Linked DNA regions of Aliamphritea ceti. The protein of the gene in region 1 interacts with the protein of each later gene in a pairwise test. Links are inferred from orthologs where the notes say so. Each region holds a gene or a part of one and is shown on either strand. Other genes may lie near its edges.

Region 1 (4,378 bases):
GCTTGAATGCCTGAGTGAGTGGTCTCGAACTCAGGTATTCAGGGTGCGTATAAACGCGGAAATTAAATCGGTATGTCCTGCGTATTAGGCAAGTCCTTCCGGTGCTTTTGTGTGCCAGTCGGTTGCTTGCTGGAACATGTGTGCAACATTAAGTAGGCGGCTTTCTGCAAGATAGTTACCGATAATCTGTAAGCCAACCGGTAAACCGTTACTGAAGCCGCAAGGTACTGACATGCCTGGCAGGCCTGCAAGGTTCAGAGAGATAGTAAAAATATCTTCCATGTACATGGCGACAGGATCGGCACTTTTTTCACCCAGCTTCCAAGATGGGTGGGGTGTTGTCGGGCCCATGATTACATCAACTTCAGCCAGTGCAGCAGCGAAATCCTGTTGTATCAGGCGGCGAATTTGCAGGGCTTTTTTGTAATAAGCGTCATAGAAACCTTCAGAAAGAGCATATGTGCCTACCATGATGCGGCGCTGAACTTCAGGGCCGAAGCCTTCGCCACGGCTGCGCTTATACAAATCTTCCAGATTGACCGGATCTTCGCAGCGATGGCCGTAGCGTACACCGTCAAACCGGGATAAGTTGGAAGAAGCCTCTGCTGGCGCAACAATATAGTAGGCCGGAATGGCGAGGTGTGTATTAGGCAGGCTGATTTCTTTGATTTCAGCGCCCATAGCTTCGAATTCTTTGATTGCAGCCTGAACCTGTTCAGCGATACCCGTATCGATGCCGGCGGCAAAGTACTCTTTTGGCAGACCGATTTTTAAGCCTTTAAGAGGCTGACTCAGTTCAGCCGTAAAGTCAGGAACTGCTTTATCCAGGCTGGTAGAATCTTTTGGGTCAAAGCCGGCCATGACATTCAGCATCATGGCGGCGTCTTCCGCGGTACGCGTCATTGGACCGCCCTGATCCAGTGAGGATGCGAAAGCAACCATGCCGAAGCGTGATACCCGACCGTAAGTTGGTTTGATGCCGGTAATGCCGGTAAGCGCTGCTGGCTGGCGAATAGAGCCTCCGGTGTCAGTGCCGGTTGCAGCTGGTGCCAGGCGAGCAGCTACCGCTGCTGCTGAACCGCCCGATGAGCCGCCTGGTACGCGGTCGGTATCCCATGGGTTACGGGAAGGGCCATAGAAACTGGATTCGTTCGATGAGCCCATCGCAAACTCATCCATATTTGTTTTGCCCAGAGTAACTGCGCCGGCCTGGTTGAACTTTTCGACAACAGTAGCGTTATATGGCGAGATGAAGTTGTCCAGCATCTTGGAGCCGCAACTGGTGCGAACGCCTTCGGTACAAAACAGATCTTTATGGGCGATTGGTAAGCCGGTAAATGCACCTGCTTCACCTTTAGCGCGCTGAGCATCGGCGGCTTTTGCCTGCTCGATAGCCTGTTCATCAGTTACGCTAATATAGCTGTTGTAGTTGCTGTCCTGGTCTTTAATGCGGTCCAGGTAAGCCTGGGTCAGCTCGACACTGCTAAAGTCGCCGCTGTTTAACCCCTGTGCCAGTTCGGCAAGTGTTTTTTCAAACATGGTAATGGGTGATCCTTAAATCGAAATTCGGGTAACGGGCTTAGTTTCAATACGCGCGGTTAAATAAGTATTTCCGGCGATCATTGCTAAGCAGAGGTTATTCAATAACCTTCGGAACCTGGAACAGGCCGTTTTCAACAGCAGGCGCAACGGTTTGTAAATGGTCGCGCTGATTGGTTTCGCTCACTTCATCGGTACGCAGGCGTTGTACTGCGTCCAGAGGGTGTGACATCGGTGTCACATCGGCGGTATCCACAGCCTGCATCTGGTTAACTAAGTCCAGGATGCTGGAAAGGGTAGTGGTGTATTCCGGGATGTCCTGCTCATTGATTTGCAGGCGCGCCAGGTGGGCAATTTTTTCCACATCTGAGCGATCTAGTGCCATGGTTGGATACTCATAAAACTTAGTGATAGGTTAACCCGGGAATTCTGCCTGACTGTTGGAATGAAATCCATGGACAGAATATGCCGTTTTCGTTGATTTCAGTATTGCATAAATAACCTGAACTCAATGCTTCTCCTGTTGTCTTCAGCAGTGTAAATAGCAACGAAGCGGAAGGCTTGGCTGCGACGCATTGTGTATTCGTAAGATTATCTATAGCTTATTGAATATAAAGAGCTACGTTAACACATTTGTTGCTTGCCCAAAATCCCCGCCATTGCTACAGTGGGACATTTTTAAGAGGAAGCTGCGAACAGCTCCGGAACACCTCTGATTTTTAGAGTAAATCTTCAAACTATTTCGCAGGTTTCATAGTCATAGCGCAGTCTTTTTTTGCGCCGCTAGAGTAAGATATTCAGGTAAGGCGGACAGTCAATGTTTAAAAAAATTCGCGGGATTTTTTCCAGTGATCTATCTATCGATTTAGGGACAGCAAACACCCTTATCTATGTTCGCGATAAAGATATCGTACTCAATGAACCTTCTGTTGTAGCGATTCGTCAGAGCGGTAACGGCGCCCAGAAAGCTGTTGCGGCTGTTGGTACAGATGCCAAGCGCATGCTGGGACGGACGCCAGGAAATATCACGGCTATCCGGCCGATGAAAGATGGTGTTATCGCTGACTTTCATGTTACTGAGAAGATGCTGCAGCATTTCATCAGTAAGGTTCATGATAATAACTTTCTGACACCGAGCCCAAGGGTTTTGGTATGTGTGCCATGTCAGTCTACTCAGGTAGAGCGACGTGCAATAAAAGAGTCGGCAATGGGAGCCGGTGCCCGCGAGGTTTATCTGATTGAGGAGCCTATGGCTGCTGCTATCGGAGCAGGGTTACCTGTTGAAGAGGCAAACGGTTCAATGGTTGTGGACATCGGTGGTGGTACAACCGAGATCGCGATTATTTCTCTGAACGGTATTGTTTATGCAGAATCGGTTCGTGTAGGTGGTGACCGGTTTGATGAAGGTATCGTTACGTATATTCGTCGTAACTACGGCAGCCTGATCGGTGATGCAACTGCTGAACGTATCAAACAGGAAATTGGCAGTGCTTATCCTGCTGCTGAAACCCGTGAGATTGATGTTCGCGGACGTAACCTGGCTGAAGGTATTCCACGTAGCTTCACACTGAATAGCAATGAAATTATGGAGGCGCTGCAAGAGCCTCTGTCTGCTATTGTTCAGTCAGTTAAAAGTGCGCTTGAACAGTGTCCGCCAGAATTGGCATCAGATATAGCGGAACGCGGTATTGTGTTGACCGGTGGCGGTGCCTTGCTACGTAATCTGGATAAGCTGATTAGTGAAGAAACCGGCTTGCCGGTAATCGTTGCAGAAGATCCGCTGACCTGTGTGGCTCGTGGTGGCGGGCGTGCACTGGAGTTGCTGGACAAACATGCCTTTGAGTTACTGACGTACGAATAATCTCTATGTTGAAAACGTGCTACAGGGAAAGTGCCTGTCTGCCTGATGTAATTCAGGAGGTGCGGCATTAGCAGTATCTTTAGAAGCGGGTCCTTAAGGGCCCGCTTTGTTATTTTATTAGTCCTCGCAACTGCGCTGGTGGTTCTTGATCTGAAATGGGCCAAGATGAACCAGACGCGTGCCTATCTTTCTTTGGCGATAACGCCGTTACAATGGTTGGTGGATACGCCGGCACAGGTAGCGGATGAGCTTAGTGATGTTCTGATTACCCGTACTCAGCTGATTGAAGAAAACCGTCAGTTGCGGCAGGAAGCTTTATTGCTTAAGCGGAAGGTACTTCAGGTTTCTGCGCTCACTGCAGAGAATGTGCGCTTACGTGAACTGCTAAATGGTAGTCAGCGTCTGGCGGATGACGTTGCTCTTACCGAGCTTATCGGTATTAATCCTGATCCATTTCAGCATCAGGTGGTGCTGAATAAAGGTTTTGAAGACAACGTGTATATTGGTCAGGCGGTTTTGGACGCTGGTGGGATTATGGGGCAGATCATTGAGTTGTCGCACTATACCAGCCGTGCAATGTTGATTACGGATTCCCGACATGCGATTCCTGTTGAAGTAAACCGCAACGGTTTTCGTTCTATTGCTTTGGGGAACGGCTCTGTTGATGAGCTTGAATTGGGGCATGTGCCGGATACTGCAGACGTTCGGGAAGGTGATTTGTTAGTGTCTTCCGGTTTAGGTGGACGTTTTCCACGGGGTTATCCTGTGGCTCGTATTACCAGTGTGAAACGTGACCCGGGGCAGACTTTTGCGACAGTTAAAGCTAAGCCTACTGCGCGTCTGAATAAGAGTCGGCATATCCTTTTGGTCGATTTATCAGAGCAGCAGCCTGAGCCATTACCGTTAGCAGAAACACCTGTGATTAAAGATGCTGGTGCTGACTCCAGTCAGCCGGAGTCCTGACCGTGAGTCAGAATG
Region 2 (5,282 bases), 130 kb from region 1 along the record:
TCTCGTTTTGAAGAAGCTGGTCTGAAAGTGGTTGAAATGCAGATGAAATCTTTGTCTCAAGCTGAAGCTGAAGGTTTCTACGCAGAGCATAAAGAACGCCCATTCTTCGGTGATCTGGTTGCTTTCATGACTTCTGGTCCTGTTGTTGTACAGGTTCTGGAAGGTGAAAATGCTGTTGCACTGAACCGCGAGCTGATGGGTGCAACTAACCCACAGGAAGCTGCGGAAGGTACTATCCGTCGCGATTTCGCTGAGTCTATCGATGCGAATGCTGTACACGGTTCTGACGCTCTGGCTTCTGCTGAGCGTGAAATTGCTTACTTCTTCGGTAAGTAATTCCTGTTGGGCCGGAACATTGTGTTTCGGCCCACTGTTTTAAGATGTTAGGTGAGATATGACTGAAGCCACAGAAAAAGTTAATTTACTGGGACATTCGCCACAAAAGCTGGCTGAATATTTTCATAGCATTGGCGAGAAGCCGTTCCGTGCTACCCAGGTATTGAAGTGGATCCATCAGTTTGGTGTCAGCGACTTCGCTGAGATGACTAACATCAGCAAGGCTTTACGGGAAAAGCTGTCAGCAGTGGCAGAAATCCGTGAGCCAGAAGTATTAGTTCAGAATATTTCAAAAGATGGTACCCGTAAGTGGGTCATTAAGCTGGAAGGCGGCTCCTGTGTAGAAGCGGTGTTAATTCCGGAAAATGGCCGTGCGACTTTATGTGTGTCATCGCAAATAGGTTGTTCCCTTGATTGCAGCTTTTGTTCGACAGGCAAGCAGGGATTTAACCGCAATATGAGTGCCGCCGAAATTATTGGGCAGGTACGTGTGGCAATTCGTTCCTTTGGTCCTTTTGATCCGTCTGGTGACCGCCGTGTTACTAACGTGGTATTCATGGGGATGGGCGAACCACTGATGAATTTCGAAAACGTTGTCGATGCTATTCACTTAATGATGGACGACAATGCTTATGGCCTGTCAAAGCGACGTGTGACCCTGAGTACTTCAGGTGTGGTTCCTGCGCTCGATAAGCTTCGTGAAGTAACTGATGTATCTCTGGCTATCTCACTGCATGCTGGTAATAACGCACTGCGTGATGAACTTGTGCCAATTAATAAGAAATATCCGATTGATGAGTTGGTTGCGGCCTGCAACCGCTATATGGATAGCCTCAACGATAAACGTGTAGTTACGGTTGAATATACCTTGATAGAAGGGGTAAATGATCAGCCGTTACATGCCCGTGAGTTAGTTAAAGTATTGAAACGCTTGCCTTGTAAGCTAAATTTGATACCTTTTAATCCTTTTCCTAATTCGGATTATATGCGACCTTCTGAAGATGCTATTCAGGCATTCAAAATGATAGTTGTGAAAGCCGGTATTATCACGACAGTGCGACGTACCCGTGGTGATGATGTTGACGCTGCCTGTGGACAGTTGGTTGGTCAGGTTATGGACCGTACCCGACGCAGCGAGAAATACATTCCATTAACGCCTGCTGATGCGGTACAGGTACAGCAGCCAGTTAAACATTAAGTTTGTCAGGAGACACGCGATTGAAAAGCTGTTTAGTTGTTCTGTTTTCAGTACTGCTCGCAGCTTGCGCGGGTAATACTCCACAGACGTCTGAAAACCTGAATGACAGTGCTGCTGAGGCTTATACACAGTTAGGCATTCAGTATCTTCGTGATGGCGATAATGCTAGTGCAAAGCAAGCATTCCACCGCGCTTCCCAGATAAATCCAAATGCTGAGCTGGCTTATAATGGGCTGGCTATGGTTTTCCAAATGGAACAGGAAGCGAGTCTTGCGGAGTCGTATTTCGAAAAAGCTGTGTCTATCGCTCCCGATAATGCAGTTGTGCACAATAATTACGGAGCTTTCCTGTTTAGTCAGGAGCGTTATGAGCAAGCCTGTAAAGAGCTTGGCAGAGCAACAGAAGATCCTTTTTATGCGCAACGTGCGCAGGCATTTGAAAACTTAGGGCGCTGTTATCAGAACCTTAAGCGTTATCCTGCAGCTGAGAATGCTTTTAAGCGTAGTCTGACATTGAATCCCAACCGACCTGTGGCGTTAATCGAACTGGCTGAAACTTTGTTAACTGAACAGCAGACTGATGAGGCGATTGTGTATTTTGATCGCTTCGGTGAGTTGGTTGATAACCGTCAGGTCGAACATTACGCAAAGAGTCTTTGGTTAGGCATTCGTATCTCCAGAATCAAAAATAATTCGATTAGTGCGGCAACTTATGGTTTGATTCTTAAGAATTTATTCCCAGATTCGCAAGAATACCGTGAGTATAAGGAGTCATCTCGGTGAGTAGAAAAGAATCACAAAATGGCGAAGCGGAACTGCATGAGCTTGTTTTTCCTGTTGATGAGCTGATCCAGGCGCGGGAAGTTAGTGGCCGTTCTCAGGATGATGTGGCTCAGGAGCTGCGTTTGTCGTTGCGATATATACAGGCATTGGAAACAGCAGAGTTTGAACAGCTTCCCAGTATGGTCTTTGCGCGAGGTTATATTCAGAGCTATGCCAAGTTATTAGGCTTAGATGCAGATCGTTATCTGGCTATTTTTGATGAGCTGACTACGCCGGGCGGAAAGCAACGTCGTCGACCAATCAGAGCGATTGGTAAAGTTGATCAGCAAGCGAAGTCTGGTGACTTTGCGGTAAGAATTTTTACCTGGGTTATTTTGCTGGCGCTGATCGGTGTATCTGTCTGGTGGTGGAAAACACAAAGTAATCCTGAATTATTGTCTGACCTATGGCCTGCTGGTGAGGCTGTTCAGGAAATGCCAGCAGAAGGTGATAATTCGCTGCAGTTAAATATCGAAGCTGCACCGGAAGTAGATAGTTTTCCTCCGATAGCAGTTGAGCCTGTCAATGTGCCGGTTACAGATCAGGCTGATGAAGTATTAGCGAATGCTGAGGCTGTACTTGAGCAAGCAGCAGAATCTGTTCGGGATGTTGCAGCGGAAACAGCTGTTGCTGCTGAATCTACAGTCGAGCAGGCTGACGTAACCGTAAATACTGAGCCGGATACGACCATCACCACGCAGACTAATGTTGAGCTTGCGACCGCTCAGGTGGATAAGCCTGCGGAGACTGCTGATACTCAGAATGAAGCTGTTTCAGCAGCAGGTGTATCTGGGGTAGGGCGGTTATTAATCGATTTCGCTGATGATTGCTGGATCAGTGTTAAAGATGTGAATGGTCAGGTATTAGCTATGCGCATCAAGCCGGCAGGTAGTCGTTTGGATGTGTCAGGCCCAGGCCCGTTAAAAATTCAGATTGGTAAAGTTTCTGCTGTTGATACTATTAGTTTTAATGGTAAAGATGTAGATCTGAGTAGTTATACCCGTTTAGATGTGGCAAAGCTTAATTTGCCAGCAAGTGAATAAGTTATCTGTTAGGACTAGTTAAATTGGCAAAAATTAAAGCCATCCGCGGAATGAACGACATTCTGCCGGAGCAGACGCCCGTCTGGCAATTTCTCGAATCTACTGTAAAAAATGTTCTGGCCAGTTATGGATACAGTGAAATCCGTATGCCAATTGTTGAGCAGACTGATTTGTTTAAGCGCTCTATTGGTGAAGTGACAGACATTGTCGAAAAAGAAATGTATACCTTTGAGGATCGCAACGGTGAAAGCCTGACGCTGCGTCCTGAAGGTACAGCCAGTTGTGTCCGTGCTGGTGAAGAGCATGGCTTGCTGTTCAATCAGACACAGCGTTTGTGGTACCAGGGGCCGATGTTCCGTTATGAGAAGCCACAAAAAGGACGTTATCGCCAGTTTCATCAGATTGGCGTAGAAACCTTTGGTATGGCCAGTGCGGATATTGATGCTGAAGTGATTATGCTGAGTGCGCGTCTGTGGAAGCAATTAGGCATTCTGGATGCGGTTACCTTGCAGCTGAATTCGCTGGGTAGCAATGAAGCAAGAGCAGTATTTCGTGCTGATCTGGTTACTTACCTTGAAGCACATAAAGAAGAGTTAGATGAAGACAGTCGTCGTCGGCTTGAGTCTAACCCGCTGCGTATCCTCGACAGTAAAGATGCGAAAACACAGGCTTTGCTGGATAAAGCACCTGTATTGAACGATTACCTTGACGATGACTCCAAGTCTCACTTCGCGGATTTATGTGAAGCATTGGATGCTGCTGGCATTAAGTATGAAATTAATCCGCGTTTGGTTCGCGGTCTGGATTACTACTGTAAAACTGTTTTTGAATGGGTGACTGATAAGCTCGGTGCTCAGGGTACGGTTTGTGCTGGCGGACGTTATGATGGCTTGGTTCAGCAGTTAGGTGGTCGTGCGACACCTGGTGTTGGATTTGCCATGGGTGTTGAGCGTCTTATTTTGTTGTTGGAGACTCTTGAAGTTATTCCTAGTTCACTGCGTCAGCCGTTCGATGTGTATTTAGCCGCTGAGCAAAAAGGCATGCAGTCCCGTTTGGTCGTATTAGCTGATCAGCTGCGTGATGCAGTGCCTGGGTTGCGGATTCAGTTGCACTGTAGCGGTTTGAAAAACATTGCCAGTAAAGCGCGTCAAACAGGAGCTGCCTGGGTGGTTCTTGCGCGTCAGGATGAAGCAGGTTTACTGACAGCAAACCTGTGGTATAACTCCGAGCCGACCTATGATGTTGCTGAGTCGGATATCGCTGCGTTATTGCAGCAACAGCAGGCATAATTTAGTTATTAGCGTTTAGAAAGCATGGGAGTATGTTGTGGCAGAGTTGCGCACAGAAGAAGAACAGGTTGAAGCGTTAAAGAAGTGGTGGCAGGAAAACGGTAAGTCAATGCTACTTGGTATTGCGCTTGCTGGTGCGATTATCTTCGCGTGGAAAGGTTGGCAGAATAATCAGCAGGTTGAAGCTGAAACTGCCGCCGCGTTATATCAGAACCTGATTCAGGCCGTTGCATTGGCAAGTGTTCCTCAGGCGACTGAAGAGCAAAAAGCTACGGCTACTCACCTTGCCAGTAATCTTAAGGCTGATTTTGATGGTACAGCTTACGCTCGCTTTGGCGCATTGCTGAATGCCCGTTTATTGTTGGATGCTGGTGATAAAGATGCTGCCATTGCCGAGTTTGACTGGGTATTGACGCAGTCTGAAGATCCCGTCATGACTGTTGTGACGACTATGCGTAAAGCGCGCGTAATGGCTTCCAAAGGTGATGTTTCTGAAGCTATTAGTTTATTGAACGGCGTTAGCTCTGATGCTTTCCAGGTTAGCTTGATGGAGCTTAAGGGTGACTTGCAGTTACGTAATAACGATCAGGCTAAA

The links. The genes of interacting proteins can lie anywhere in the genome.
Region 2: the proteins of OCU49_RS06145 (region 1) and OCU49_RS05555 interact in binary tests that used the Escherichia coli proteins (3 or more experiments, as listed by UniProt). The link is inferred for Aliamphritea ceti from one-to-one orthologs.

Annotation. Positions count from the first base shown.
Region 1 is NZ_AP025282.1:1,343,037-1,347,414, forward strand. Bases 1,619-4,378 are described here. They hold OCU49_RS06145 (rod shape-determining protein), read left to right. Parts: upstream 1,619-2,356; coding sequence 2,357-3,400; downstream 3,401-4,378. Other genes in these bases: gatC (Asp-tRNA(Asn)/Glu-tRNA(Gln) amidotransferase subunit GatC), read right to left, coding at 1,637-1,924; mreC (rod shape-determining protein MreC), read left to right, coding at 3,476-4,363; mreD (rod shape-determining protein MreD), read left to right, coding at 4,366-4,378. In the rest of the region: Asp-tRNA(Asn)/Glu-tRNA(Gln) amidotransferase subunit GatA, read right to left, coding at 85-1,539. UniProt on the Escherichia coli protein: Forms membrane-associated dynamic filaments that are essential for cell shape determination. Acts by regulating cell wall synthesis and cell elongation, and thus cell shape.
Region 2 is NZ_AP025282.1:1,212,931-1,218,212, forward strand. Bases 1,402-4,355 are described here. They hold OCU49_RS05555 (RodZ domain-containing protein), read left to right. Parts: upstream 1,402-2,312; coding sequence 2,313-3,398; downstream 3,399-4,355. Other genes in these bases: rlmN (dual-specificity RNA methyltransferase RlmN), read left to right, coding at 1,402-1,534; pilW (type IV pilus biogenesis/stability protein PilW), read left to right, coding at 1,555-2,316; hisS (histidine--tRNA ligase), read left to right, coding at 3,422-4,355. Outside these bases: ndk (nucleoside-diphosphate kinase), read left to right, coding at 1-336; more of rlmN, read left to right, coding at 395-1,401; more of hisS, read left to right, coding at 4,356-4,687; OCU49_RS05565 (YfgM family protein), read left to right, coding at 4,725-5,282.